3 regions of the Streptomyces sp. NPDC048604 genome follow, and region 1 is predicted to be linked to each of the others. Evidence: riboswitches for the same ligand, from Rfam matches in the RefSeq annotation. Region 1 holds a riboswitch; each other region holds the start of a gene.
What was found. A riboswitch is a leader RNA that binds a small molecule or an ion and turns the genes downstream of it on or off. The one in region 1 is predicted to bind S-adenosylmethionine.
Positions count from the first base shown of each region.

Region 2: another riboswitch for S-adenosylmethionine. It lies ahead of ACGFMM_RS31145 (IclR family transcriptional regulator); the one in region 1 lies ahead of thrC (threonine synthase).
Region 3: another riboswitch for S-adenosylmethionine. It lies ahead of ACGFMM_RS29705 (aminotransferase class V-fold PLP-dependent enzyme); the one in region 1 lies ahead of thrC (threonine synthase).

Region 1 covers NZ_JBICVX010000003.1:446,010-451,417, reverse strand. The annotation lists gene ACGFMM_RS08685 (trehalose-6-phosphate synthase) at 1-372, opposite strand, end outside; gene ACGFMM_RS08680 (hypothetical protein) at 437-559, opposite strand; gene ACGFMM_RS08675 (glucosyl-3-phosphoglycerate synthase) at 636-1,586, opposite strand; SAM riboswitch class I at 1,733-1,884, shown strand; gene thrC (threonine synthase) at 1,902-3,191, shown strand; gene ACGFMM_RS08665 (MoaD/ThiS family protein) at 3,204-3,479, shown strand; gene ACGFMM_RS08660 (cold-shock protein) at 3,906-4,109, shown strand; gene groL (chaperonin GroEL) at 4,419-5,408, shown strand, end outside.
Region 2 covers NZ_JBICVX010000019.1:107,121-112,528, reverse strand. The annotation lists gene ACGFMM_RS31160 (hypothetical protein) at 1-194, shown strand, start outside; gene ACGFMM_RS31155 (GNAT family N-acetyltransferase) at 248-790, shown strand; gene ACGFMM_RS31150 (DUF4360 domain-containing protein) at 1,595-2,245, shown strand; SAM riboswitch class I at 2,731-2,872, shown strand; gene ACGFMM_RS31145 (IclR family transcriptional regulator) at 3,064-3,786, shown strand; gene ACGFMM_RS31140 (SDR family oxidoreductase) at 4,499-5,338, shown strand; gene ACGFMM_RS31135 (cytochrome ubiquinol oxidase subunit I) at 5,375-5,408, shown strand, end outside.
Region 3 covers NZ_JBICVX010000017.1:91,982-97,389, reverse strand. The annotation lists gene ACGFMM_RS29710 (Lrp/AsnC family transcriptional regulator) at 1-212, shown strand, start outside; gene ACGFMM_RS29705 (aminotransferase class V-fold PLP-dependent enzyme) at 284-1,681, opposite strand; SAM riboswitch class IV at 1,869-1,985, opposite strand; gene trpD (anthranilate phosphoribosyltransferase) at 2,063-3,127, opposite strand; gene ACGFMM_RS29695 (cytochrome bc complex cytochrome b subunit) at 3,268-4,893, opposite strand; gene ACGFMM_RS29690 (Rieske 2Fe-2S domain-containing protein) at 4,890-5,408, opposite strand, start outside.

The DNA.
Region 1 (5,408 bases):
GAAAGCGCGGTTGTAGGCGCGGTACGACTCCCAGCGGCGGCGGAACTCCGCGTCGAAGACCGGCTCGCGCGGGATGTCGTACAGGTGGTGGTGGAGGAACCACAGCACCGAGTTCGCGATCCCGTTGTACGCGTCGTCGTACACGGCCGGATCGATGTCCAGCATCCGGACGCCCGTCTCGCCGACGCCCCGGCGCACCGCCTCCCGGTCGCCCTCGCTCAGCGCCGCGCAGACCCACAGGCTGTCCTCCGCGGAGACCGCGCTCAGGCCGGACACCAGCCCGCCGCCGCCCCGCCGGGCGTCGAGCGCGCCGTCGTCCCGGCGGACGTAGCTGACCGGACCGCGGTTGGAGGCGACGAGAACAGTGGCCATGTGGCGAACCTAGCCCGTCCCGGAACCGCTCAAACGTACGCCCGGACAGGGTGGCGACAACCGGTCACCGGTCCCGCCGCGCCCGGGCCGCCGCCCGCGCCACGACGCCGGTGGCGCCCAGGGCGAGGACCAGGCCCCCGAGCAGCCACAGCCGCTCTCCTGCGCGCCCACCGACTTCCATCGTCAACTGCGTGAATTGTGTAAATCGCATGAAAACGGAATCTAGTCACCCGCCCCCGCGCGCCCCGGCTACGCCACGCCCGCTACGCCACGCGCCTGCGCGCGTACTCCGCGATCTCCGCCATCGGCGGCCGCTCCTCGGTGTCGACCGGATACGTCCGCGGCACGAACCCCGGCGCGCCGTCCTCGGCCCGCTCGAACTGCGTCAGCACCGGCCGCACCAGGTGCCCGCGCGACAGCCGGACCTGCGCCGTCCGGTAGATCGCCGCCGCCATCCGGCCCAGCGCCTGACCGCCCTGGTGACGGTGCTTGCGCACCCCCACGTCCACCTGCGCCAGCGCATCCAGGCCCACCGTGTGCAGCGCGTCCACCAGGAGCCCCAGCTCCACCCCGTACCCCACCGGGAACGGCAGCCGCTCGAGCAGCGTGCGCCGCGCCGCGTACTCGCCGCCCAGCGGCTGCACGAAGCCGGCCAGCTGCGGCCAGTGCAGGTTGAGCAGCGGCCGCGCCACCAGCTCCGTCACCCGGCCGCCCTGCCCGGGGGCGTCCCCGAGCGGCCGGTCGTACATCGCCTTGACGAACTCCACGTCCGGGTCCGTGAGCAGCGGGCCCACGATCCCCGAGACGAAGTCCGCGGAGAAGTCCCGCAGGTCCGCGTCCACGAAGCAGACCACGTCCCCGCCGGTCGCCAGCAGCGAGCGCCACAGCACCTCGCCCTTGCCGGGCAGCGCCGGGATCCGCGGCAGGATCGCGTCCCGCGCCACCACCCGCGCGCCCGCCGCCGCGGCCACCTGTGCCGTACGGTCGGTGGACCCGGAGTCCACCACCACCAGCTCGTCGACCAGCGGGACCGCTTCGGACATCAGTTCGCGGCGGATGACGGACACGATGTCGCCGACCGTGGCCTCCTCGTTCAGCGCCGGCAGCACCACGCTCACCGTCGTCGACCGCTTGGCCGCCAGGATCTGCTCCATCGGCCGGTCGGCCACCGACCAGGAGCGCCTGCCCAGCCAGCGCTCCACTTCATCCAGCACGTCGGTTACTCCCCAGTTGCTGCGGTCTGTGATCCATCTCGCGGTTCGGACGACTATCTCAACCGTCCGCGCCTTCGGTTACAGTCTTGAACAACGCAGCGGCCCGGTGCATGTCGGGGTCCCGACCGCGTTCCACAATCGAATACCGCTCATCCAGAGGGGCAGAGGGAAACGGCCCGTTGAAGCCCCGGCAACCCTCCAGTCGGTTCTCCGTCGCCGTCGTGCGACCGCGAGGCTCCCGGCTAGGGAAGGTGCCAAATCCGTCTCATGGCGAAATGCGCCATGAGGAAGATGAGGAGAAAGGGCCTCGCCTCCATGGCTGTACAGACGGTTGCAACCACCCAGAATTCGGTCGATCTCGGTCCCGCGACCGGCCTCTCCTGTCGCGAGTGCGGCGAGCGGTTCGCGCTCGGCCCGATCTTCGCCTGTGAGCTGTGTTTCGGACCGCTCGAAGTCGCGTACGACCTTCCCGCCGGCGACCCCGAGGCGCTGCGCAAGCAGATCGAGGCCGGCCCCGCCAACATCTGGCGCTACGCCCCGCTGCTGCCCGTCCCGGCCGGCGTCGCCGACAAGCCCAATCTGAACCCCGGCTGGACCAAGCTCGTCCAGGCCGACAACCTCGCCGCCGCCCTCGGCGTCGAGCCGGGCAAGCTGTTCGTCAAGGACGACTCCGGCAACCCGACGCACTCCTTCAAGGACCGCGTCGTCGCCCAGGCCCTGGAGGCCGCCCGCGCCTTCGGGTTCACCACCCTGTCCTGCTCCTCCACCGGCAACCTGGCCGGCGCCGTCGGCGCCGCGGCCGCCCGCGCCGGCTTCCGCTCCTGCGTGTTCATCCCGCACGACCTGGAGCAGGGCAAGGTCGTCATGGCCGCGGTCTACGGCGGCGAACTCGTCGGCATCGAGGGCAACTACGACGACGTCAACCGCTTCTGCTCCGAGCTCATCGGCGACCCGCTGGGCGAGGGCTGGGGCTTCGTCAACGTCAACCTGCGGCCGTACTACGCCGAGGGCTCCAAGACGCTTGCGTACGAGATCTGCGAGCAGCTCGGCTGGCGGCTGCCGGACCAGCTCGTCATCCCGATCGCCTCCGGCTCCCAGCTCACCAAGATCGACAAGGGTCTGCAGGAGCTGATCAAGCTCGGCTTGGTCGAGGACAAGCCGTACAAGATCTTCGGCGCCCAGGCCGAGGGCTGCTCCCCGGTCTCGGCCGCCTTCAAGGCCGGCCACGACGTGGTCCGCCCGCAGAAGCCGAACACCATCGCCAAGTCCCTCGCCATCGGCAACCCGGCCGACGGCCCGTACGTCCTCGACATCGCCCGCCGCACCGGCGGCGCCGTGGAGGACGTGAACGACGAGCAGGTCGTGGACGCCATCAAGCTGCTCGCCCGCACCGAGGGCATCTTCGCCGAGACCGCGGGCGGCGTGACCGTCGGCGTGACCAAGAAGCTCGTAGAGGCCGGCGTCCTCGACCCCACGCTGACGACGGTGGTCCTCAACACCGGCGACGGCCTCAAGACCCTCGACGCGGTGGCCGAGACCTCTCAGGCGACCGCCGTCATCCGCCCGAGCCTGGACGCGTTCCGCGACGCCGGCCTGGCCCACTGAAAGGGAGTACGCATGAGCGTCAACGTCCGCATCCCCACCATCCTGCGCACCTACACGGGCGGGCAGTCCGAGGTCCCGGCCGAGGGCACGACCCTCGCCGAGGTCATCGCGGACCTGGAGAAGAACCACACCGGCATCGCCGCCCGCGTCCTCGACGACCAGGGCAAGCTGCGCCGTTTCGTCAACGTGTACGTCAACGACGACGACGTCCGCTTCGAGCAGGGCCTGGAGACGGTCACGCCGGACGGCGCGGGCGTCTCGATCATCCCGGCCGTCGCCGGAGGCTGACCATCGAGCACAGTGCCGGAGGCTGCTGACGCGCTCCACGCGTTACCCGCGGTATCCCAATTGCCCCCTCCGTCAAGAAACGGAGGGGGCAATTCTGCATGGTTGAGCGCGGTAGAGTTGGGGAAGTCCCCTCCGCTGCTCATGCCGACCGCATATGAGAATGCGCCCGCATGCGACAAGAAGCAGCCAATGTGCTCGCGCGATGTGTACTTTTTGCGCCTTTTCCCGGGCCCGACTTGCCCAGGAAATCAAGGAAATCTCCGCAATTCTCCTTTCTCGTTCGCTCAGATTTCTCGTCCGATTGACCTGTTGCAGAGGGCAGTTGGGCAGATACATTCAGCCGCGGTCGACGCGTTCCGGCGCAGGGTCTGACCCGGGTCCGCGAAGTGCGGTCCCGCGCAAGGGCCAGTAATAGGGGAGTTAGGCATGGCTCAGGGCACCGTCAAGTGGTTCAACGCGGAGAAGGGCTACGGCTTCATCGCGGTCGACGGTGGTGCGGATGTTTTCGTCCACTACAGCGCGATTCAGATGGACGGCTACCGCACCCTCGAAGAGGGGCAGCGGGTCGAGTTCGAGATCTCGCAGGGCCAGAAGGGCCCGCAGGCCGACATGGTCAAGCTCGCCGTCTGACCGCGGCGCGATCGGCCACCGACGCACTTCGTTCGAGGGGCCCGCATCCACCAGGATGCGGGCCCCTCGTGCGTGCGTACAGCGGGTGGCGACGACCGGCCCGATCCCCGAGAGGCGCTTGCACTCGCCTGGGTCGAGTGCTAATCATTGGCGTTAGCACTCTCCCAGTGAGAGTGCTTACGAGGATCGGGCAGACGAGGTCCGCAGGCCGGGCGGGGCAAGGAACCGCACGGCGCGCAGACCGTCCGTCGCGGGCGTCGGCGCGGTCCTGGAGCGTTATCCACCCCATGTCCGGGAGGACCACTTCACATGGCCAAGATCATCGCGTTCGACGAGGAGGCCCGGCGCGGTCTCGAGCGCGGCATGAACCAGCTCGCTGACGCCGTCAAGGTCACCCTCGGCCCCAAGGGTCGCAACGTCGTCCTCGAGAAGAAGTGGGGCGCCCCCACGATCACCAACGATGGTGTGTCCATCGCCAAGGAGATCGAGCTCGAGGACCCGTACGAGAAGATCGGCGCCGAGCTGGTCAAGGAAGTCGCCAAGAAGACGGACGACGTCGCCGGCGACGGTACGACCACCGCGACCGTTCTCGCCCAGGCGCTGGTCCGCGAGGGCCTGCGCAACGTGGCGGCCGGCGCCAACCCGATGGCCCTCAAGCGCGGCATCGAGAAGGCCGTCGAGGCCGTCTCCGGTGCGCTGCTCGACCAGGCCAAGGAGGTCGAGACCAAGGAGCAGATCGCCTCCACCGCCTCCATCTCCGCCGCCGACACCCAGATCGGCGAGCTCATCGCCGAGGCCATGGACAAGGTCGGCAAGGAAGGCGTCATCACGGTCGAGGAGTCCCAGACCTTCGGTCTGGAGCTCGAGCTCACCGAGGGCATGCGCTTCGACAAGGGCTACATCTCGGCGTACTTCGCCACCGACATGGAGCGTATGGAGGCCTCGCTCGAGGACCCGTACATCCTCATCGCCAACTCCAAGATCGGCAACGTGAAGGACCTCCTTCCGCTGCTCGAGAAGGTCATGCAGTCCGGCAAGCCGCTGCTGATCATCGCCGAGGACGTCGAGGGCGAGGCCCTGTCGACCCTGGTCGTCAACAAGATCCGCGGCACCTTCAAGTCCGTCGCCGTCAAGGCCCCGGGCTTCGGCGACCGCCGCAAGGCCATGCTGAACGACATCGCCATCCTCACCGGCGGCACGGTCATCTCCGAGGAGGTCGGCCTCAAGCTCGAGAACGCCGGCGTGGACCTGCTGGGCCGCGCCCGCAAGGTCGTCATCACCAAGGACGAGACCACCATC
Region 2 (5,408 bases), on a different contig from region 1:
AGGCGGAGCCGCTCGTGGAGCTGCAGCTCTGCGCGCTCCTCGTCGGGGATCCTGGTCATGCGGACACCATGCGGGCCGATGTCCGCCGCGCAGTCGGCACGCGCCGTCGCCTCGGTGATATCGAGCTCGCCGACGACCTGGTGCGCAATTGCCTCGCGCATGAGTCGCCCCGCGATCTACCCTCGCGTCCATGACGTCACACGGTGCGCCTGAATGCTTCCGGATCGTTCCCGGTGGTGCCGGGCTGGTGATCCGTCAGGAGATCCCTGACGATCACCGAGACGTGCGCGAGGTTCATACGCGCGCCTTCGGTGACAGCGATCGGGTTCCCGGGCTCGTGGAAGCACTTCGCGTTGCGGAGGCTGCGCTGGCGCCGATGTCCTTTGTCGCCGTCGTCGATGACCGGGTCGTCGGGCATGTCCTGCTGAGCGCGACGCGGTTGGATGCTCCGCGCCGGATCGTGGACGTCCTGTCGCTGTCACCGCTGGGCGTGGTCCCGGAGTTCCAGCGTCAGGGCATCGGTACGCAGCTCATCGCCCACGCCCTCGAGGCGGCCGACAGCGAGGGTGTGCCGTTGGTGTTCCTGGAGGGTTCGCCGCGCTACTACGGCACGCGCGGCTTCGAAGGCGCAGGCGCGTTGGGCTTCCGTTCGCCGTCGCTGCGTATCCCTGAAGCCGCGTTTCAGGTTGCCCGGTTGTCGGCTCACGAGCCGTGGATGACGGGCACCTTCGTCTACTCAGAGGTCTTTTGGGCCCTTGACTGCGTCGGCCTGCGCGACCCCAAGGACTGAGGGGCTACCCGACTCGGCCTGATCGTCAGGACGGTCACAGTGGCGGTGTCCAGCTCTTCGTCGGTTGCGTCCGATCAGCGAGGCGTCCGGCCGTCACGTGAACAGGGCCGTAGGTTCACTGAAGGTGTCGTTTCGGTGGGCGCGTACGGCCCTGTCGCCTTCTGCCTTCACGGGACTGTCGCGTGCACATCTCGGCAACTTGATCGAGGAGTTGACCGGGCCGGCGAAGTCCGTGCCCCGGATCCTCGCCTTCGGCCGCTGTCCAGATCGCCAAGGCGCCCGGCGCGGAGGTGACCGGCGTGTGCAGTACGAGAAACGCGGATCACGTCGCCGACTACGCCCCGGACGACTTCATCCGGACGGCACGCCCTACGAGACCGTGCTCGACCCGGTCGGCAGCCGAGCCCTTGCCGGCGTCATCACCTTCTGACGCCCCACGGACCTGCAGACAGCTCCAGTGGGATGCCCGGGGCCTGCGGCACCACCCGCTGTTCCGAGCCAAAGAAGGGTCGTTCGCGGGGCGATTGTTGGCCGGGGGCCGCCCTGCCCTTGCACGCTCGCGCATCTAGCATTCGAGCACCCCCGTTGGTACCGGCGGGGCACTCGAGGCGCACATCTGGCATGTGCATGATAGTTCAACAGTTGCCGGCTGCACCACCCCTTCCGCACGACCAGCGCCTCGACCCACCGCAGTAAGTCCAGGACGGCCGCCCGCCTCTGTGGCGCGCCGCACCCCCCGCCCCGCGACCAGGCGCCCCCGTGCGCCCGCGCTCGCCCGGCATGGAAGCACTGGATGGGAGAACCATGAGAGGCTCCTTAATGGTGAGCGGAGCGGTCACCGCCCTGTTCGCCTCGGCCCTGCCCGCACAGGCGGGCCCCTCGTCGATCGCCGACCCGCCCCCGGACAGGATCGTCATCGACATCGCCACGGTGAACGGCTCCGGCTGCCCCCTGGGCACCGCCGCCATCGCCGTATCCGAGGACAACACCGCCTTCACTGTCACCTACAGCGAGTACCTGGCGCAGGCGGGCGGCAACTCCTCCCCCACAGCCGCCCGCAGGAACTGTCAGCTCAACCTTGTGGTGCACGTGCCCCAGGGCTTCACCTACGCGATCGCCAGCGCCGACTACCGCGGCTACGCGTCGCTCCAGCCCGGTGCGACCAGCACCGAGAAGGCTTCGTACTACTTCCAGGGCTCGCCGAGCACCGCATCCCGGACGCACGCCTTCCGAGGCCCGTACGAGGACAACTGGCAGGCCACCGATGACACCGACTGGGCGCAGCTGGTGTGGGCGCCCTGCGGTGTCCAGCGGAACTTCAACATCAACACCGAGCTCCGGGTGGACGCCGGCACGTCGAACCCGGCCACCACGAGCTACATGACCATGGACTCCACCGACGGCGACATCAGCACCGTCTACCACCTCGCGTGGAAGCAGTGCCCCAGGAACTGACGCCGCGCCACCCCGGCCGGGTACCTCGTTCCCGGCCGGGCTCTGGTCCGCCGACGGACGCCGGAGACGCCGTCCGCAGTCCGCGGCAGGGGTGAGCCGGCCCTTCCGTTCCATGCGTTTCAGGTGAGGACATCGACAGCGCGAGCGACGGCCGGGCCCCAGGATGAGCAGGGAGACGAGGGACTGCACCGCCATGGTGATCTTGATCCATCCCGATCGCCATCAAACGGCACTTCAGGCAGCATGTGGGCCTTGGGCGCGTACTGCTACTGGCAGGCCGCCCGGCCTGCCTGCGCCTTGTGGCCCATCAGGACGACGACCTCCAGGGCGGGCGGCATCGAGGTCACGTCGCGCAGCAACGCGGCACTGCATGCTGCAGGCATCCTTCGGCCCGCTCGCCTCGCGCGCAACGCCACACCGGGACCACCCAGCGCCTCCTGGAAGCCGTTGGCAGGTAGCTCCGGGAGTCTTGTATGGTTCGTCGCGAATCATCCAGAGGGGTGGAGGGACCGGCCCTACGAAGCCCCGGCAACTCCCCGGTCGACTCGGCGCTCGATGTGCGCGCCGTGTGGTCGGGATCAGTGCCAACTCCGGCCTGCGCCACCGTGGCGCGGGAAAAGATGAGGAGACACGGTGCTCTCAAAGCTGCCCTTCGCCCAAGATCTGTCCACCTCGGGCTCTCCGCGTATCCGTCTCGTGATCGCCGCGGCATATCGGCCGACCGCTTCGGCCCTTCCCCGCTGACAACCCCTGCCCCTCCCCCGGGTGAGGTCGCCGCGAGTCATGGCTCGCGGTTCGAGACTGGAGCACAACCCTTCATGGACATTTCGGATATTTCCAGTGGCGTCGGCGTCCTCGACAAGACCGATGTGATCCTCGGTGCGCTGGCGTCGGGCCCGGCCTCTCTGGCGGAACTGGTCGCCGCCACCGGCTTGGCTCGGCCCACGGCCCATCGACTCGCCATGGCGCTCGAACACCACCGTCTGGTCGCCAGGGACGTCGAGGGCCGCTTCGTCCTCGGCCCTCGGCTCGCCGAACTCTCGGCCGCCGCGGGCGAGGACCGCCTGATGGCCGCGGCCGGCCCGGTACTCACCTCCCTGCGGGACACCACCGGCGAAAGCGCCCAGCTCTACCGCCGCCAGGGTGAGACGCGCGTCTGCATCGCCACCGCCGAGCGTATGGCCGGCCTGCGTGACATCGTGCCGGTCGGCTCCGCACTCCCGATGAAGGTCGGTTCCGCTGCCCAGATCCTGCTGGCCTGGGAGGAACCCGAGCGCTTCTACCAGGGTCTGCGAGGTGCTCGCTTCACGGCCGCCGCCCTCAGCAGCGTGCGGCGGCGAGGCTGGGCCCAGTCGATCGGCGAGCGTGAACCCGGACTGGCCTCCGTTTCCGCGCCGGTCCGCGACCCGTCCCGGCGTGTCGTGGCCGCCGTCACGATCACCGGCCCGATCCAACGCCTCACCCGACACCCCGGCGCGCGGCTCGCGAAGGCCGCCGTCGACGCGGCCGACCGCCTCACCGAGGCCGTCTGCCACTCCTGAGCGTGGGCCGGCTGATGACACGCCTGTCCACGACCCTGGGCTCGCGGCGACCGGTGGCGACGCGAACTCCTTCGGAACGACAAAATCGCCGACATGTCTCCCGACAACTGCCTCCTCAGTCGGCCGACCCGCTGCGCCGCCAGTCAAACGTTCGGCCTGTCGCCAGGCCCTCGGGGCGGCTCTGTCCACGAGATCGGGCTCCGGCTCGACCTTCGCCCGCGGTCGGCTACCGTGCGCGACGTCAGGTGTCGACCCGTCAGAGAATGCGAGCGCCCGATGAAGCCGCCGTTCTGCGCCATATGCCTTGTTCCGTACCAGCATTCGGACTTCGAGTACGGGGACTTCACCCTCGTGTACTTCCAGCCCACAAGGACGTATCCGGATGACTGGACCGGTCACCCGGAGCACTGCGAGTGGTTCTGCCCCTCGCATCTCCCCCTTACGGAGGGCCTGACGCATCTGCCTGCCGTGGAGGCACTGGCACACATCCGAGCGAACCTGCGCGGGACGACAAACCAGGCAACCTAGGGCGGTCGCCGACATTGGCCCGGCTGGGCTGAGACCAACGGGCCGCTGGTCCGATCGGACGAAGCTGCTCGGCTCAACGGCGCAACTCGGGGTCCCGCTGCACGTCGACTGCCCCGGCCGGTGATTCTGTGACCTCCGTGCCCGGCCCACTACAGCCGGGGGGCGACGAGGAGGCAGGGCATCGATGGGTTCCGCCACGGAAGCACCGCAGGGTGTGGTCCCCGCACGTCTGCTACGGGGCCAGAAGGCGCTGGTCACCGGAGCCAACTCGGGCATCGGCAAGGCCACGGCCATCGGCCTGGGTCGAGCCGGTGCCGACGTGGTCGTGAACTACGTGTCGGGCCGTGAGGCCGCCGAGGAAGTGGTCGAGGAGATCACTTCGTTCGGGGTGCGCGCTGCGGCGTACGAGGCGGACGTGTCCCAGGAGGACCAGGTCACCGCGATGATGGACCGGATGGTCGAGGAGTTCGGGACCATCGACGTCCTGGTCGCCAACGCGGGACTTCAGCGCGACGCCCGGCTCGCCGACATGACGCTCGCCCAGTGGCAGAAGGTCATCGACGTCAATCTCACCGGTCAGTTCCTGTGCGCGCGGGAGGCCGCCAAGGAATTCCGGCGCCGCGGCGTGGTCCCCTCCGTGTCCCGCGCCGCCGGGAAGATCGTCTGCATGAGCTCGGTGCACCAGATCATCCCGTGGGCGGGGCACGTCAACTACGCGTCCTCCAAGGGTGGCGTGCAGATGATGATGCAGACACTGGCCCAGGAGCTAGCACCGGAGAAGATCCGGGTGAACGCGGTCGCCCCGGGGGCGATCAAGACGCCGATCAACCGTGCTGCCTGGGAGACGGCCGAGGCCCGCGAGGACCTGCTGAGGCTGATCCCGTACGACCGGATCGGCGACCCCGACGACATCGCCAACGCCGTGGTCGCGCTCTCCTCCGACCTCATGGACTACGTCGTGGGGACCACCCTGTACGTCGACGGCGGGATGACCCTCTTCCCGGGCTTCGCCACCGGCGGCTGACCCTGTTCCCAGACGTCATCGACAGCGAAAGCGCGTATGTCCACCTCGTTCCACCTGCTGGCGGATGCCC
Region 3 (5,408 bases), on a different contig from region 1:
CGCTGGACAGCGTCAGCGAGGTCTTCTCGGTCACCGGCACATACGACCTGATCGCCATGGTCAGGGTGGCCCGGCACGACGATCTGGCGGACGTGATCCCCGGCAGCATCAGCAAGATCCCCGGCGTCGAGGCCACGGACACGCACGTCGCGTTCCGCACGTACTCCCAGCACGACCTGGAGGCGGCCTTCGCCATCGGCCTGGAGTCGTAGGACAGGCCGCACAGCCACAAAAGAACGAAGGGGGTCCCCGCAGGGACCCCCTTCACCCGTACGAGTGGCGATCAGCCGCGGTCGGGGACGCAGCGGCCGTCCTCGGTGCGGTACTTCCACCGGGCGCCGTCGCGGACCAGCTCCTTCACCGCGCCGACGAACCGCTCCACGTGCTCGTCCGGCGTCCCGGCCCCGAAGCTCACCCGGATCGCGTTGAGCGACCTCCCCCAGCCTTCGGCCGGGGGGACCCCCACACCCGGCTCGGCCTCCGGCGCGCCGCACTCGCCGACGTCCTGCGGGTCGCTGCCCAGCAGGGTGCGCACGAGCGGATGGGCGCAGAACAGGCCGTCGCGGACGCCGATGCCGTACTCGGCGGAGAGCGCGGCGGCGAAGTGCGAGCTGTTCCAGCCCTCGACGACGAACGAGATCACCCCGACCCGGGGCGCGTCGTCGCCGAACAGGGAGAGCACCTTCACCTCGGGCACCTCGGCGAGGCCGGCGCGGACGGTGTCGATCAGGTGCTGCTCGCGGGCGACGAGGGTGTCGAAGCCGGCCTCGGTGAGCGCCTTGCAGGCGGCGGCGATGGCGTGGACGCCGATGACGTTGGGCGAGCCCGCCTCGTGCCGGGCGGCGGTGGTGTGCCACTCGACGTGCACCCCGCCGTCGGCGCGCCGGGCGACCGTGCGGGACGCGCCGCCGCCGGCGAGGTACGGCTCCGCGGCCTGGAGCCAGTCGGCACGGCCGGCGAGGACGCCGGAGCCGAAGGGCGCGTACAGCTTGTGGCCGGAGAACGCGACCCAGTCCACGTCCAGTTCGCGCACGGACACCTTGTGGTGGGGGGCGAGCTGCGCGGCGTCGAGGACGATCCGGGCGCCGTGCGCATGGGCCGCGGCGGCCAGTTCGCGCACCGGCCACAGCTCGCCGGTGACGTTGGACGCGCCGGTCACGCACACCAGGGCCGGACCGTGGGGGTCCCGGTCGGCGAGGGCGCGCTCCAGGGTGTCGACGGCCTGCTGCGGGGTGCGCGGGGCGTCGAGGTACGTGACGCGCTTGTCGTGCCAGGGCAGCAGGGAGGCGTGGTGCTCGGTCTCGAAGACGAACACCTGGCAGTCTGCGGGCAGTACGGCGGCGAGCAGGTTGAGCGAGTCGGTGGTGGAGCGGGTGAAGACGACCTGGTCGCCGTCCCGGCAGTCGAGGAACTCGGCGACCGTGGCCCGGCTGTTCTCGAACAGGTCGGTGGAGAGTTGCGAGAGGTACCCGGCGCCGCGGTGCACGCTGCCGTAGTACGGGGCGTAGGCGGCGACGTCGTCCCACACCCGCTGCAGGGCCGGGGCGCTGGCGGCGTAGTCGAGCGCGGCGTACGCGACCTCCCCGCCGGTGACGAGCGGAACGGTGACGTCCCGGCCGAGGACGGGCAGCGGCTCGCAGACGACGGTGGCGGTGGCGGTGGCGACGGCGGCAACAGACATGGCGAACTCCCGTACGAGGCAGGCGAACTCGACGCCTCGACGCGGCCGGACGCAGGAATGCGTCACCGCGGAGGCGTGCGAGGGAAAAGCAGAAAAGGGGTGCGGGAAAGGGGCCTGAGGGCCCTATCGCATTCGCTTGCTCACGAGACTGCTCCCTTGAGGACCAGGACCCCAGGGTTCGCGCAGGGGTCCGCGCTTGCCGTGGACCTTGCTGTCCACGGCCTGGTCTTCACCCGGGGCACCCCGCCACGGACGGAGGGTTGCCGGACAGCCAGCCGGGGCTTCGAGGCTGTCACTCATGACCTGTGGCCGAACGTATGCCACCGCTCGCTGTCCGCGCAACCCCGTCCGTCATCCGGACGGGGCCGCGCGGACCGGCGTTCAGGCGTTGCTGGCGGCGATCCAGCGGTCCAGGGCCTGCCGTGCCGCCCCGGAGTCGACGGACTCGGCGGCCTTCGCGACGCCGGCGCGCAGCTGCTCCGCCAGAGTGCCCTCGCCCGGGTGCAGGGCGGTCAGCGCCGCCGCCGCGTTGAGCAGGACGGCGTCGCGTACGGGGCCGGTCTCCCCGGCGAGCAGCCGGCGGGCCACGTCGGCGTTGTACGAGGCGTCCCCGCCGCGCAGCGCGTCCACCGGGACGAGCTCGATGCCCACGTCGCGCGGGTCGAACCGCTCCTCACGGACCGCTCCGTCGCGGACCACCCACACCCGGGAGGTGGCCGTGGTGGTCAGCTCGTCCAGGCCGTCGTCGCCGCGGAACACCAGGGCGGAGTTGCCGCGCTCGGCGAGCACGCCGGCCACGATCGGCGCCATGCGCGGGTCGGCGACGCCCACGGCCTGGGCCTTCACCTGCGCCGGGTTGGTCAGCGGGCCGAGCACATTGAAGGTCGTGCGGATGCCCAGCTGGCCGCGGGCGGCGGCGACGTGCCGCAGCGAGGGGTGGAACTTCACCGCGAAGCAGAGGGTGATGCCGGCCTCTTCGGCGACCTCGGCGACCCGCCGGGGGGTGAGGTTCAGATTGATGCCGAGCTTCTCCAGGACGTCGGAGGAGCCGGAGGCGGAGGAGGCGGCGCGATTGCCGTGCTTGACGACCTTCGCGCCGGCGCCGGCCACCACGATCGCGGCCATGGTGGAGATGTTGACCGTCTTCGCGCCGTCGCCGCCGGTGCCGACGATGTCGACGGCGGGGCCCGGCACCTCGATCACATTGGCGTGCGCGTACATGGTGCGCACCAGGCCGGTGATCTCCTGCACGGTCTCGCCCTTGGCCCGCAGGGCCACCATGAAGCCGGCGATCTGGGCGTCGGTCGCCTCGCCGCGCATGATCAGGTCCATCGCCCAGGCGGTGTCGTCGGCGGAGAGGTCACGGCCGTCGAGCAGACCGTTCAGCAGGACGGGCCAGGAGCGGTCCGCCGTGGTGATGCCTCCAGCGGGGGTCACAGCGCTCATGGTCGCTCCTGGTGTCGTACCGGCCGGTGTACCGGAAAGGTGTCTCCCACCCTATCGATCCCCGGGGACGGCAAAGAGCCCCGTCCAGCGAATGGACGGGGCTCTCGCCGTGGCGACCTCAGGTCGAGCAGGTCAGGTGATCAGTGGTGGCCGTGGCCGCTCTGGATCTCCTTGTACTCCTCGACGGTGGGCTTCGCGATCTGGCTGTCCTCGCCGTAGTAGCCCTTGTTCAGCTTGACCCGGAGCTTCTCCATGCGGCCGACCTTGCGCGCGACGCCGTTCTCGTCGACGGCGGGCGGCAGCTCGGCCGGCTCGTACTGCTCGTGGGCGGTGAGCAGGTGCAGCTCGCCCTGGCTGAGCGGGGTGTGGACCTCGACGAACTCACCGTGCGGCAGGCGCTTGATGACACCCGACTCGCGGCCGTGCAGCACCTTGTCGTGGTCGCGGCGCTGGAGACCCATGCAGATCCGCTTGGTCACGATGAAGGCGAGGACCGGGCCGACGAAGAACGCGATCCGGACGAACCAGGTGATCGAGTTGATCGACAGGTTGAAGTGCGTGGCCCAGATGTCGTTGCCGCCACCGATGAGCATGATCATGTACGCGGTGATCCACGCGACGCCGAAGCCGGTGCGGGTCGGCGCGTTGCGCGGACGCTGCGAGATGTGGTGCTCGCGCTTGTCGCCGGTGATCCAGGACTCGATGAACGGGTACACCGCGATGGCCGCGAGGACCAGCGGGAAGATCACCAGCGGGATGAACACGCCCAGGACCAGCGTGTGGCCCCAGAAGTTGATCTCCCAGCCCGGCATGACACGGATCAGACCCTCGGCGAAGCCCATGTACCAGTCGGGCTGGGCGCCGGTGGACACCTGGTCCGGACGGTAGGGGCCGATCGCCCAGATCGGGTTGATCGTGGCGATCGCCGCGATGACCGCGATGACGCCGAAGACCAGGAAGAAGAAGCCTCCGGCCTTGGCCATGTACACCGGCAGCAGCGGCATGCCGACCACGTTCTTGTTGGTGCGGCCCGGACCCGCGTAGTGGGTGTGCTTGTGCACGACCACCAGGATCAGGTGCGCGACCACGAGGCCGAGCATGATGCCCGGGAGCAGCAGGACGTGGGCCGAGTAGAACCGGGCCACGAAGTCGCCGCCGGGGAACTCGCCGCCGAACAGGAACATCGACAGGTAGGTGCCGACGATCGGCACCGACAGGATCGCGCCCTGCATGAAGCGGACACCGGTGCCGGAGAGCAGGTCGTCCGGGAGCGAGTAACCGGTGAAGCCGGTGAACATGCCCAGGAAGAACAGCAGGAAGCCGAACAGCCAGTTGATCTCACGCGGCTTGCGGAACGCACCCGTGAAGAACACGCGCATCATGTGCACGAACATGCCGGCGAGGAAGATCAGCGCCGCCCAGTGGTGGATCTGCCGGATCAGCAGACCACCGCGCACCTCGAAGGAGATGTGCATGGTCGAGTTGAACGCCTCGGACATCAGCTGTCCCTGAAGCGGGATGTAGCTGCCGTGGTACTCCACCTCGTTCATCGACGGGTGGAAGAACAGCGTCAGATAGACACCCGTCAGGATGATGATGATGAAGCTGTAGAGGCAGATCTCGCCCAGCATGAAGGACCAGTGGTCCGGGAAGATCTTCCGCATGTTGGCCTTGGCCAGCGTGTAGATCCCCAGGCGTCCGTCGGCCCAGTCGGCCATCCGCTCACCGGCGGGGGCCTTCTTCTTCGAATCCGTCACAGTGCTCATCCGCGCTCCCAGAAGGAAGGACCGACGGGCTCGTCGAAGTCGCCGAGCGCCTCGAGGTTGCCCTTCTCGTTCACGCCGATCCGCAGCTGCGGCAGGGCGTGTCCGGCCGGACCGAAGATGACGCGGGCACCGTCGGACAGGTCGAAGGTGGACTGGTGGCACGGGCAGAGGACGTGGTGCGTCTGCTGCTCGTACAGCGAGATCGGGCAGCCCACGTGGGTGCAGATCTTCGAGAAGGCGACGATGCCCTCGTGCGACCACTCGAGCTCTTGCTTGTCCTTGATGTCCTCCGGCTGGATCCGGACGATCATCAGGGCGGCCTTGGCGATCTCGACCTGGAAGTCGTGGTCGTGCTCGCTCAGGCCCTCGGGCATCGCGAAGGTCAGCGAACCGACCGCGACGTCCTCGGGACGCAGCGGCTCGTGCGTGTTCATGTTGATGAGCTGCTTGCCGTTGGCCCACAGGGTGGACCGGAGCTTCTTCTCGGGCAGCGGGCCCATGTCGCGCAGCAGCAC